2 regions of the Clostridium sp. Marseille-P299 genome follow, and region 2 is predicted to be linked to the other one. Evidence: predicted binding sites of a transcription regulator. Region 2 holds the regulator's gene; the other holds the start of a gene.
What was found. Region 2 encodes HrcA, which represses chaperone genes, less so after heat shock. Its sites were predicted from a motif close to TGTTAGCACTCNNNNNNNNNGAGTGCTAACA; they were not measured.
Positions count from the first base shown of each region.

Region 1 (5,557 bases), 790 kb from region 2:
TACTGTATCTCTTCTTAATTTAAGATGTAAAGCATCAATATAAATGACACTGTACCTCTTCTTTAGAGGACGCTTATGCCACTGTTCAATTTCTTCAAGAGCAACATCAGTGATATTACTTACTGTAGCCGCACTATAAGAATTTCCATAAAGTTTTTCAATGATGTTAGCAATTTCACGTGTAGATACTCCACTTGCATACATGCGGATGATCATGGTTTCTAGCCAATCATCTCTTCTTGCATATGGTGGAATGAGTTGTTGTTCAAACTCATTATTACGGTCACGAGGAATTTTAAGATTCTCAATCAGACCGTATTTGGTTTCATAATTACGGGTATAGTATCCGTTGCGTGAATTGCCAGTACCATGTCCTTCGTAGCTATATTTACTGTACTGGAGAATGTTAGTGAGTTCTTCCTTCATCAAGGTTTCCATGGTTTGTTTTAATAGACCAAGAATATACTCTTCAAAAAAAGAGTTTAAGTCTAGATTTTCTTTTTGATTTTTGTTATTATTAGTCATAGGGAAGTCCTTCTTTCTTGGTTATGTTTTTCTTCGTCGTTAAACATTTTACCATGTCAGATGGAACTTCTCTATTTTTATTTACACAAAATATTTTACACTATCTGATTGATACAACTATATAATTGATACATCTATAATTGATACATCTATATAATTGATATAAATATTTAATCTAAATATTGCTCATAGGCAGTTTCTTTCGCATCTAAAAAGCAAATTCCAATGATACCACGTCCAGTATGTGCCCCTATAGCACATCCTACCACCGTAATTAATGAATCTTTTTGGTGCAACAATTCGTCTGATTGCTGTAGCACAAAATGAAGTGCTTCTTCATCTTCGCCATGACAAAATGCGATGGTTTGTTTCTCTACATCCACGCCATTCTCTTTCACAAACTGCACCAGTTCTTTTAATGAACGTTTGCGCCCACGAACGGTTCGTAAAACTTTGAGTGCACCATTTTCATCAACAGTAATAATCGGCTTCATATCAAGTGTTTCAGCTATATTTCCTTTCCACTTTGAAAGTCTTCCACCCTTGATTAGATAATTAAGTGTGCTTACCGTAAAAATATGACGAATATGTTCAATATAAAACTTAGAAGCTTCTATAATTAAGTCTTTTGATGCACCATTGCTTTGCATTTGTAATAATTTATACACTAATAAACCAAAACCCACAGAAGCGCATTTTGAATCTATAATTGTTAAATCAAACTCAGGGTATTGTTCTAAAATGTTTTCTTTTGCAATGCTGGCTGCATTATAGGTCCCTGCAATCCCTGTTGAAAAACATAAGTAAATAACAGAATCATTGTTCTTTGCATAAGGCAAAAAAGCTTCTTCAAACATAGCAGGATTTATATGATATGTTTTTACATCTCTTTTTGTATCATCTAATATTTCATAGAATTCTTTTGTTTTTAGAGTTTTACCATCCAAATAATCAATATCATCAATAACAACAGGTGTTGGTATCACATGCAATTCATATTTTTCAATTATCTCTTTTGGTAAATCCGATGCTGAATCAGTAATAATCTTATACATTCTCTTATCTATCCTTTCTATGTACGTTTTATCACAAAGTAACTATGAACCCTTAATAATTATCCTCTTGTTTTATTATCATATTTTACCATGTTTTTTTATTTAATGGTACATAAAATGTCGAACTTTGATGTTTTTCATATATGCCTTTCATATATTCCTTTTAATATATATAAACTTTAAATCCATAAGAATTACAAAAAAAGAAGTTGCCCTACAATACAACTTCCTTTTGTAAGGCAACTTCTTTTTATTTCATTTTTTGTTATTCCTTATTTCTCTATTTAATTCTTAGTATTCTCTTTTTAATGTTTTTAAATTAATTGCTTACCCTTCAATTTCAATTCTTTTTTCAGATTCAACTAATTTCTGTTCCTCTATTTTTGGCACCGTTAGATGTAAAATACCATTTTCAAATTTTGCTTTTACATCCTCTTGTTTAACACCTTTTCCGACAAAGAAGCTTCTCTGGCAATGTCCAGTATATCTTTCTCGTCTGATATAATTACCATCTTCATCCTTCTCATCATTATTTACATTACGAGAAGCACTGATTGTCAAATAGCCATCTTCCAATTTTGCGCTTACATCTTCTTTCTGGTATCCTGGAAGATCAATATCAAATTCATAATTACCGTCTTTTTCTTTTACATCGGTCTTTAAAAGATTGGAATTCCTATTACCAAAGATTAGATCGCGATCCGTTGAAAACATTGAATCAAATGGGTTACTCATGAAATCATCAAATAAACTTCCTCTAAAAATACTTGGCATCATCATAAGTCATTCCTCCTTTTTTATTCTCACAATATGTTGACACCTAACAATGTGTTTCTAGTTAATTGGATTATTTATAATCCTCATCTGCTATACTTGTACTATAACACACATTATTAGCACTGTCAATAGGTGAGTGCTAATTTGTTTGTGAAAAAATTGTGAATTCCTGGTTTTCCTTGATTTTACGGGATTCACGTCGGTTTTTCTTATTGGAACAGACTGACCTTGTTCATCCGCCATATTGTTTTACAATCGTACTTGCTATATATAATCCCTCATGGATTACTATTCTTCACAAGAGATAGCTTTTGCTACATGATACTCATTATTGATATTAACAGCAACTGCTGTTTCGGGGTCTGTTCTATTGATTGTATAAATAGTTTTATAGACCCAATTTATACGCTGGATATGTTTACTGTTTTCTCCAGTCCAATCAATTCTATTTTGCTCTTCTTTAGAAATAGGCTGTTTCGTATTCATATCAAACAATATACTTTCTGCCAGTATATCTAAATAACTTCCTAACTGATCAGAAGATATAATTTCATCTGTAATCTGATAGACAATGTCTCCTTTTATTAACTGGGTACAGTTTTCTTTACTGATGGTAAACTTCTGACTATGGAGTGAATTTCCTATATTAGAAAATTGGATAAGATTATCGTTTTTAGTAATCTTGTTTACCAGAACTGCCCTATGAAAACCACCATTTACATCAATAATCAATGAATCAAGGTCATTATCCTTAGTATTATAAATGTTGAGATAAGACACAGTATAGACCTCACTAGTATATTTTTGAGAAATCTTCACAATTTCATTAGCTAGTTTTTTATCCGAATCTATTTGTTCCAAAAGATTTCCCTGTTCATCAACAACAAGCAATTTATGAATATATCCCACCCATTCGCCTAAATCCGAATTTGCGACTGTATCGTTAAGTATTACATAATCATTCATATTATAAGTAAATCGTGTGATATCTTCTTCATTAACGAAACCTTTCTCTTTTGTTTCTTGATATTCTGTATTATTTCTAATTAAGGAACACCCAGAAATAACACTGCTTATACATAAAAAGCATACAATAATAAATCCTCTTTTTAATGGTTTACTCATAATTTCTTCTTTCCTCCCATCGATTGCCCCACATATATACTGCTATCAAAGCAACTCTTTCAGATTTTCAAAAGCTGTTAAATTTTCATATAATGGTGGCATTGCAATAAGCGTTCCAATGTTTTCAGTGGTCCTAAAAGACCATATATACAGTTTTTTCTAATGTTTAATGATACATTTTGTACTGCTTTTTGTTGATTAAATTCTTTACAAAGATTGCGTGTTTTCAATATCATATTCATAATTTTAATATCCTTTCTTTAAGTTCAGATATAGAATACAAAGCATTCTTGAAGATTTCATAAAGATTTTCATTTTATACAAAATTAAAGGCGTGCAAATCCCATACGAGAAATGCACACCTTAGTCATTTATCCAACAATTTTCCAACTATCATCATTTAGAGTGTCGGGTTAAACTGTAAAATCTATCTACTTTTCCGTAGCTTTACTTTATCCCCCTTACGAAAGGAATCAAGCAAAGTAATACAACGATTCCGACGATACCAATAACAATTCCAATTACCATTTGGCTCCACACCATAGTCATACACATACCAATGCCAAATAGCAATGATCCAATAATTGCAATTATAACAGTACCAACTGTTTTTCTTGAGAGCTTTATCGGCTCCTTCTTCTCCATCTTTCTCCAGGTAATTAACATAACCAAAAGTACTACTAAACCAATGCCCCCCCATTGCAACACCTGGCTTAAATGCATTCCATTCTGGTAGTAGGCACATACACATGCCAAGTGCCAGAAAAATTCCTCCTAGTGTTCCTAAAACCATCGCTACCAAACTACTTTTCTTCATATCCAATCATCTCCCTATTTTATCTTTTTAATAATTATGTAACTTTGTTCTTCTTTTATTTTCTGCTAAAATCTCCTGCTGAGACTGCATTCTTTCTTCCATTTCTTTCTTGCTTTTTTCTTCACGAGCCTTATGCTCTGCTGCCAATCTTTCCTTCGCCTCTTCTACAGTTTCTCCATCTTTTGTAAGATAGTTATCCACGAATCTGTCTGATATTTTATTAAATCCTCCTACAACGCCATTTTCAACCATTTTATAGCCACCTACAACACCATTTTCAATTTTTTTATAACCACCTACAACACATTCCTCAATCTTCTTATTTACTTCTACAAGTTTTGATTTTGCCATATTATTATCTCCTTTTTAAATTGATTTGTTTATGTTTCATTCGATGTTCATATATTACCAACGAATTGTTTGTGCAATATTTAAATTTTGTTTAAGAAACGTTAATTCATCTTTTGTGTATCAAATCTAATATCATTGTGTATCTAATTCATTTATTAAAAGTAACTTCAACTACAATCATGACCACCGACCTAAACATACCCCTTTTGTTAGACAGAAACCTAATGAAAGGGATTCACTTCATATAGCTAGTAATTTATTTTTATGATTGTGATAAAAAAAGGACACAAGCCAAATATTTTTAGCTATGTGTCCTTTATAACATAATGTGACGTTACCTATTAGTGTAAAAGCTTACTTCCTTTTTCACAAATTTCATAAACTTCATCCTGTTTTTCTTCAATTAATGCAGTAACTTTTTCAGTTCTTTTTCTTACAACATTCTTATATATAAAATAAGGTAATATCCAACCTGCAAAAGCCGGTATAGCCAAAATGATACATAATACGATCATTGGTGGCGTAGCCGTTACCGCAAATACAGAACCTGCCATAAAAGCTGTTCCTATAATTCCTACGATAAGTGCATACATGGTAGCTTTTGAAGTTTTTGACTTTTCCAAACGATCTATTTCTTTTATACAAAATTCAAAATTTCTCTGTAATCTGGTAAGTTCCATTTTATTTATAATCTTACGATCTCTCTTTAAACGTAGTACAACATTGGCATGGGAATTTGGTAAATTACTAGATATTTCAGAACTTAGATTATCATCGACTACCCAACCAAAATTCTTATAACTATCAATTAGAAATGAAATTTTTTCTTTATTTGTAATTACTTCCTTATACTCATAACCCACAAATGAATGGCTATCTTTAATTATATCACTCATAGATAGATCTC
Region 1 covers NZ_FJVE01000007.1:2,156,465-2,162,021, forward strand. The annotation lists gene BN4220_RS17335 (IS256 family transposase) at 1-525, opposite strand, end outside; gene BN4220_RS17340 (DegV family protein) at 696-1,580, opposite strand; gene BN4220_RS17345 (Hsp20/alpha crystallin family protein) at 1,908-2,360, opposite strand; gene BN4220_RS17350 (NisI/SpaI family lantibiotic immunity lipoprotein) at 2,646-3,482, opposite strand; partial or broken gene BN4220_RS20565 (lantibiotic ABC transporter ATP-binding protein) at 3,540-3,724, opposite strand; gene BN4220_RS17355 (hypothetical protein) at 3,910-4,299, opposite strand; gene BN4220_RS17360 (hypothetical protein) at 4,327-4,650, opposite strand; gene BN4220_RS17365 (hypothetical protein) at 4,992-5,546, opposite strand; gene BN4220_RS17370 (HAMP domain-containing sensor histidine kinase) at 5,543-5,557, opposite strand, start outside.
Region 1: the regulator HrcA is predicted to act here: its motif matches at 2,472-2,502, upstream of BN4220_RS17345 (Hsp20/alpha crystallin family protein).

Region 2 (5,557 bases):
TGGTTCGGGTAAGACAGCAGTCGTGGATACACTTTATTTTATACAGCGCATTATGATTGGGGAGAACTTACCGATAGAACTTGCTGATTATATGGATGCCAGTGAAGACGAAGCAGAAATTAGCGCAGAGTTTTCTATTTATATAGAAGAGAGTGTGTATGAGGTTGGCTATAAGATTTGTTTACAAAAGGTAGGAAAGCATGGCGCTATGATATCCCGTGAAACGCTAACAAGTACGAAAATCACTCCAGAGGGTAGAAGTAGCAAGACGGTTTTTATGGATTATAACCACGGTGATAGCAAAACTGTATTTTCACCGAAGAAGCGTTTTGATGAACTTATCTTAGAGAACAAGGAATATAAGATGGACTTGCTTGTTGCGAAGAAAATAGCAGAAAAAAGCAATTGTTCGTTTATCTTTGGTGAGAACAGTTTAGAAATCTATAAAAAGCCCTTTGAACATTCCTTCAAAGAGTACGCTATGTTAATTACCTCCTTACATCGTTTTGCCCTAACCGACCTTTTTGTCATACGTAACACCCATTCCGGCGTAATCTCAGCGAATTTTGTTCTACCCATGGCATTTAAAATAGAAGATACGGATCAGCCAGGTGGAGGTTTTAAAGGGGATTTTGCAGTTTCGTTAAATAAGCCCACGGTGCTATCATATGAACAAAAAGATATGCTTCATGTGATTGTAAATGAAATCAATACCGTTCTTTGCACGATCATTCCAGGATTGCAGATGGAAGTAAAAGAGTATGGTATGCAGATGCTTGATAACGGTAGAGAAGGAGTAAAAATCGAACTACTATCCGTCAGGGGAGGCGTTAAGATTCCAATTCGTATGGAATCCGAGGGAATTATAAAAATTATTTCTATTTTAAATGCATTAATACAAGCCTTTTCAGATGCCTCCATCTGCCTTGTCATTGATGAGTTGGATGCTGGAGTGTTTGAGTACATGCTTGGTGAGCTTCTTGATATTTTTAAGAAAAGTGCTAGGGGACAGTTGATTTTTACTTCCCATAATTTAAGAGCCCTTGAAATGCTTGATAAGGAGAGCATCATGTTTTCAACGGTGAATCCAGTGAATCGTTATATTCATATGAAGAACATTAAAAGTTCCAATAACCTTCGTGACGTTTATCTGAGAGGCATTACCCTTGGTGGTCATAATGAGGAAATTTATGCGCAAACAGATAGCTTAAAGATTGCCAGAGCATTCCGTAAGGCAGGTAGGAGCATGAGATATGATAAAAAATGAGAAGAAGGTTATTGTCTTTATTGTAGAGGGGATGAGTGAAGAAGCAGCGCTTGGGACCATTATGAAAGAGTTTTTTGTAAATGAGGAAGTGCAGTTTTTCATCGTTCATGGTGATATTACTCTTCATGATTACGTAAGCGTGGACAAGATATTACTAAAGATTAATAAAGTTCTGGACACTGTGAAGGAACGATATCGTTATAAAACTTCGGATTTTCTTAAAATCATTCATATTACAGATACCGATGGTGTATTTATCTCCGATGATAAGGTGACAAAGGCGAAAGTTCCTGAGATTACCTATTATGAAGACCGTGTGGTGGCCCCTTCGGTTTCTTCGACCCTAGAACGAAACCATAGAAAAGCAGATATTTTATTTAAATTAAGAAATACAGGAAAGGTAAAAAAGATACCGTATCGTATTTATTTTAATTCTTGTAATTTAGAGCATGTGCTTTTTGATGAGCTTAAAGATTTTAGCGATGAGGAAAAAGAAGAGATGTCAGATGCCTTTGCGGATCGATACGAAGGGTGTTGTGAAGAGTTTATTGATTTTATATCCAGTGAAAACCTTGCAGTTGTGGGTTCATATCAAGATACATGGGACTTTATTGAGGAAGGGATGAATTCGCTGCAACGCCATAGCAATATGCATCAGATCTTTGGGCAGGACTTGGAGTAGCCATAATTGCTATTACTTATATTATTATGTATTAGAAATCGCAATTATTGACATTTGTTTATGGGATTGGTAAAATAATGTAAATTATTGTTTTGATTCGTAAAATTAGCAACAGCTAAATTAAAGACAGATTTTGCAGGAGCTAATATTAAGAAGATTTTTTGTTATTCCAATTATCATTTTTATTATTGCATGAATAATGGCTGGTGTGTCAGTTATCACATCAGTCACTTTTTTTAGTTGTTAAATATATGAATATCATTCTATTAATTCTATGTTTATAATTTGGGTTAAATGGTTAAGTGTGTTAATTATATGTTTTAATAAAAAAATTAAAAAAAATCCATAATACATATTGACAAAATAATTTGATAGTGATATCTTATGTTTAAAGATATTAGCACTCTAATCGAATGAGTGCTAACAACATCAACATCATATGTTAGCTCAAACATTTCATAGTACAGATGAATCATCTGAGAAAGAGGGTATGATGGAATTAGATGATAGGAAGATAAAAATTTTACAAGCTATTATTCGCAATTACCTAGAAACAGGGGAACCAGTTGGTTCAAGAACTATTTCGAAGGATACGGACTTAAATTTAAGTTCTGCAACAATTCGAAATGAAATGGCTGATTTAGAGGAATTTGGATATATAGTGCAACCTCATACATCTGCTGGAAGAATTCCATCGGATAAGGGATATCGATTCTATGTCGATATGCTGATGGCGGAAAAGACAACAGAGGTAGAAGAGATGCGAGGCATGTTACTTGAAAAAGCAGATAAGATGGAAACACTTTTAAAACAAGTAGCAAAGCTTTTAGCAGTTAATACAAATTATACGACAATGATTACTGCACCACAGTATCGTAGCCGTAAAGTTAAGTTCATACAAATCACTGATGTAGATAGTACACAGATTCTAGCAGTAATTGTTTTAGAAGGTAATATTGTTAAGAATAAAATAATTTCAGTGGATGAACCACTTGAAAAAGAAATTGTTTTAAAACTTAATATTGTGCTGAACACATTTTTACAAGGCTTAGATTTATCGGAGATTAATTTATCCTTAATTCAGAAAATGAAAGCACAGACTGCTGGGTATACTAATGTTGTTAGTGACATACTCGATGCGGTTGCACAAGCAATTAGTGAAGAAGAAGATGTACAAATCTTCACAAGTGGAGCAACCAATATTCTTAAGTATCCTGAATTAAGTGATACAGAAAAAGCCAGCGAGCTGCTTTATACAATAGAAGAGAAAAAGCAACTTACGAATCTCATGAGTAGCGAAGCAGAAAACGGTGAAAACCGAGGCATCCAAGTATATATTGGGAATGAAACACCAGTAGAATCCATGAAAGATTGCGCAGTAGTTACAGCTACTTACCAAATCGAAGAAGGCGTTTATGGAAAAATTGGTATTATTGGTCCAAAACGAATGGATTATGAAAAAGTTGTTAGCACCTTACAAAGTCTTATGAGCCAATTGGATGACATTTTTAAAGGTGATAAAAAATAAGATGTAGTTACGATGGGAAGGAATGGTGAAGATAGTTGTCAGATACAATAGATTTTAACGAGTTAGAAAAAGATGAACTGGAAGATATGATAGAAAAAGATATCGCTGACAGTACAAATAATAGCGATGATACTTCTGAAACAACTGAAGAAGTTACTGAAGAAGCTACAGAAGAAGTAGAAGAAAGCACAGATGAAGAAAACGGTAAAGATAAAAAATCCTTTTTCAAGAAAAAAGATAAGAAAGATAAAAAGGATGAAAAAATCGAAGAATTAAACGACCGTTTGATCCGTACTATGGCTGAGTTTGATAACTTTAGAAAACGTTCTGAAAAAGAAAAATCTCAGATGTTTGAAGTTGGAGCAAAAGACATTATCGAAAAGATTTTGCCAGTTGTTGATAATTTTGAAAGAGGACTAAGCGTTGTTACTGAAGAAGAAAAATCAAGCGCTTTTGTTCAAGGAATTGAGAAAATATACAAACAATTACTTGACGTCCTAGAAGCTGCGGGTGTAAAAACCATTGAAGCAGTAGGAAAAGAATTTGATCCTAATTTCCATAATGCAGTAATGCATACAGAAGATGAAGAATTAGGTGAAAATATTATAGCTGAAGAATTCTTAAAAGGCTATATGTACCGTGACTCTGTTGTAAGACATAGCATGGTAAAAGTAGTGAATTAAATAAGTTTATACCAAAAGATTAGGTTTTAATTAATTTTTTGATTAATTGTTATAATATAAATAGGAGGACAAAAACATGGGAAAAATAATTGGTATTGATTTAGGTACAACTAACTCATGTGTTGCCGTTATGGAAGGTGGAAAACCAGTCGTAATCGCAAACACAGAAGGCGCTAGAACAACTCCATCCGTAGTTGCTTTTACTAAAACAGGAGAAAGAATCGTTGGTGAACCAGCAAAACGTCAGGCAGTAACAAACGCTGACAAGACAATCTCATCCATTAAAAGACATATGGGTACAGATTATAAAGTAAGCATTGATGATAAGAAATACTCTCCACAAGAAATTTCTGCAATGATTCTTCAAAAATTAAAAGCTGACGCAGAAAGCTATCTTGGAGAAAAGGTAACAGAAGCTGTTATTACAGTACCTGCTTACTTTAACGATGCTCAAAGACAGGCAACAAAAGATGCTGGTAAGATCGCTGGTCTTGATGTTAAGAGAATTATCAACGAGCCAACAGCAGCAGCTTTAGCTTATGGTCTTGATAATGAACATGAACAAAAAATCATGGTTTATGACTTAGGTGGTGGTACATTCGACGTTTCCATTATCGAAATCGGTGATGGTGTTATCGAAGTATTAGCTACATCTGGTGATAATAGACTTGGTGGTGATGATTTCGATGAAAGAATCACTCGTTACTTTATTGATGAATTTAAGAAAACAGAAGGTGTTGACTTATCTACAGATAAGATGGCTCTTCAAAGATTAAAAGAAGCAGCAGAAAAAGCTAAGAAAGAATTATCTGCTTCTACAACAACTAACGTTAACCTTCCATTTATCACAGCTACAGCTGAAGGTCCAAAACACTTTGACCTTAACTTAACTCGTGCTAAATTCGATGAATTAACTCATGACTTAGTTGAAAGAACTGCAATTCCAGTTCAAAATGCATTAAAAGATGCTGGTTTAACAGCTTCTGAACTTAGCAAAGTATTATTAGTTGGTGGATCTACTCGTGTACCAGCAGTTCAAGAAAAAGTTAAACAATTAACTGGACATGAACCAAGCAAATCCTTAAACCCAGATGAATGTGTTGCTATCGGTGCATCCGTTCAAGGTGGTAAATTAGCTGGTGATGCAGGCGCAGGCGATATCTTATTACTTGACGTTACTCCATTATCCTTATCCATCGAAACAATGGGTGGTGTAGCTACAAGATTAATTGAAAGAAATACTACAATTCCTACAAGAAAGAGCCAGATCTTCTCTACAGCAGCTGATAACCAAACAGCAGTTGATATTAACGTAGTTCAAGGTGAAAGACAGTTTGCGAAAGACAACAAGTCTCTTGGACAATTCCGTTTAGATGGAATTCCACCAGCAAGAAGAG
Region 2 covers NZ_FJVE01000007.1:1,368,448-1,374,004, forward strand. The annotation lists gene BN4220_RS13890 (AAA family ATPase) at 1-1,267, shown strand, start outside; gene BN4220_RS13895 (hypothetical protein) at 1,254-1,949, shown strand; gene hrcA (heat-inducible transcriptional repressor HrcA) at 2,443-3,477, shown strand; gene grpE (nucleotide exchange factor GrpE) at 3,513-4,160, shown strand; gene dnaK (molecular chaperone DnaK) at 4,237-5,557, shown strand, end outside.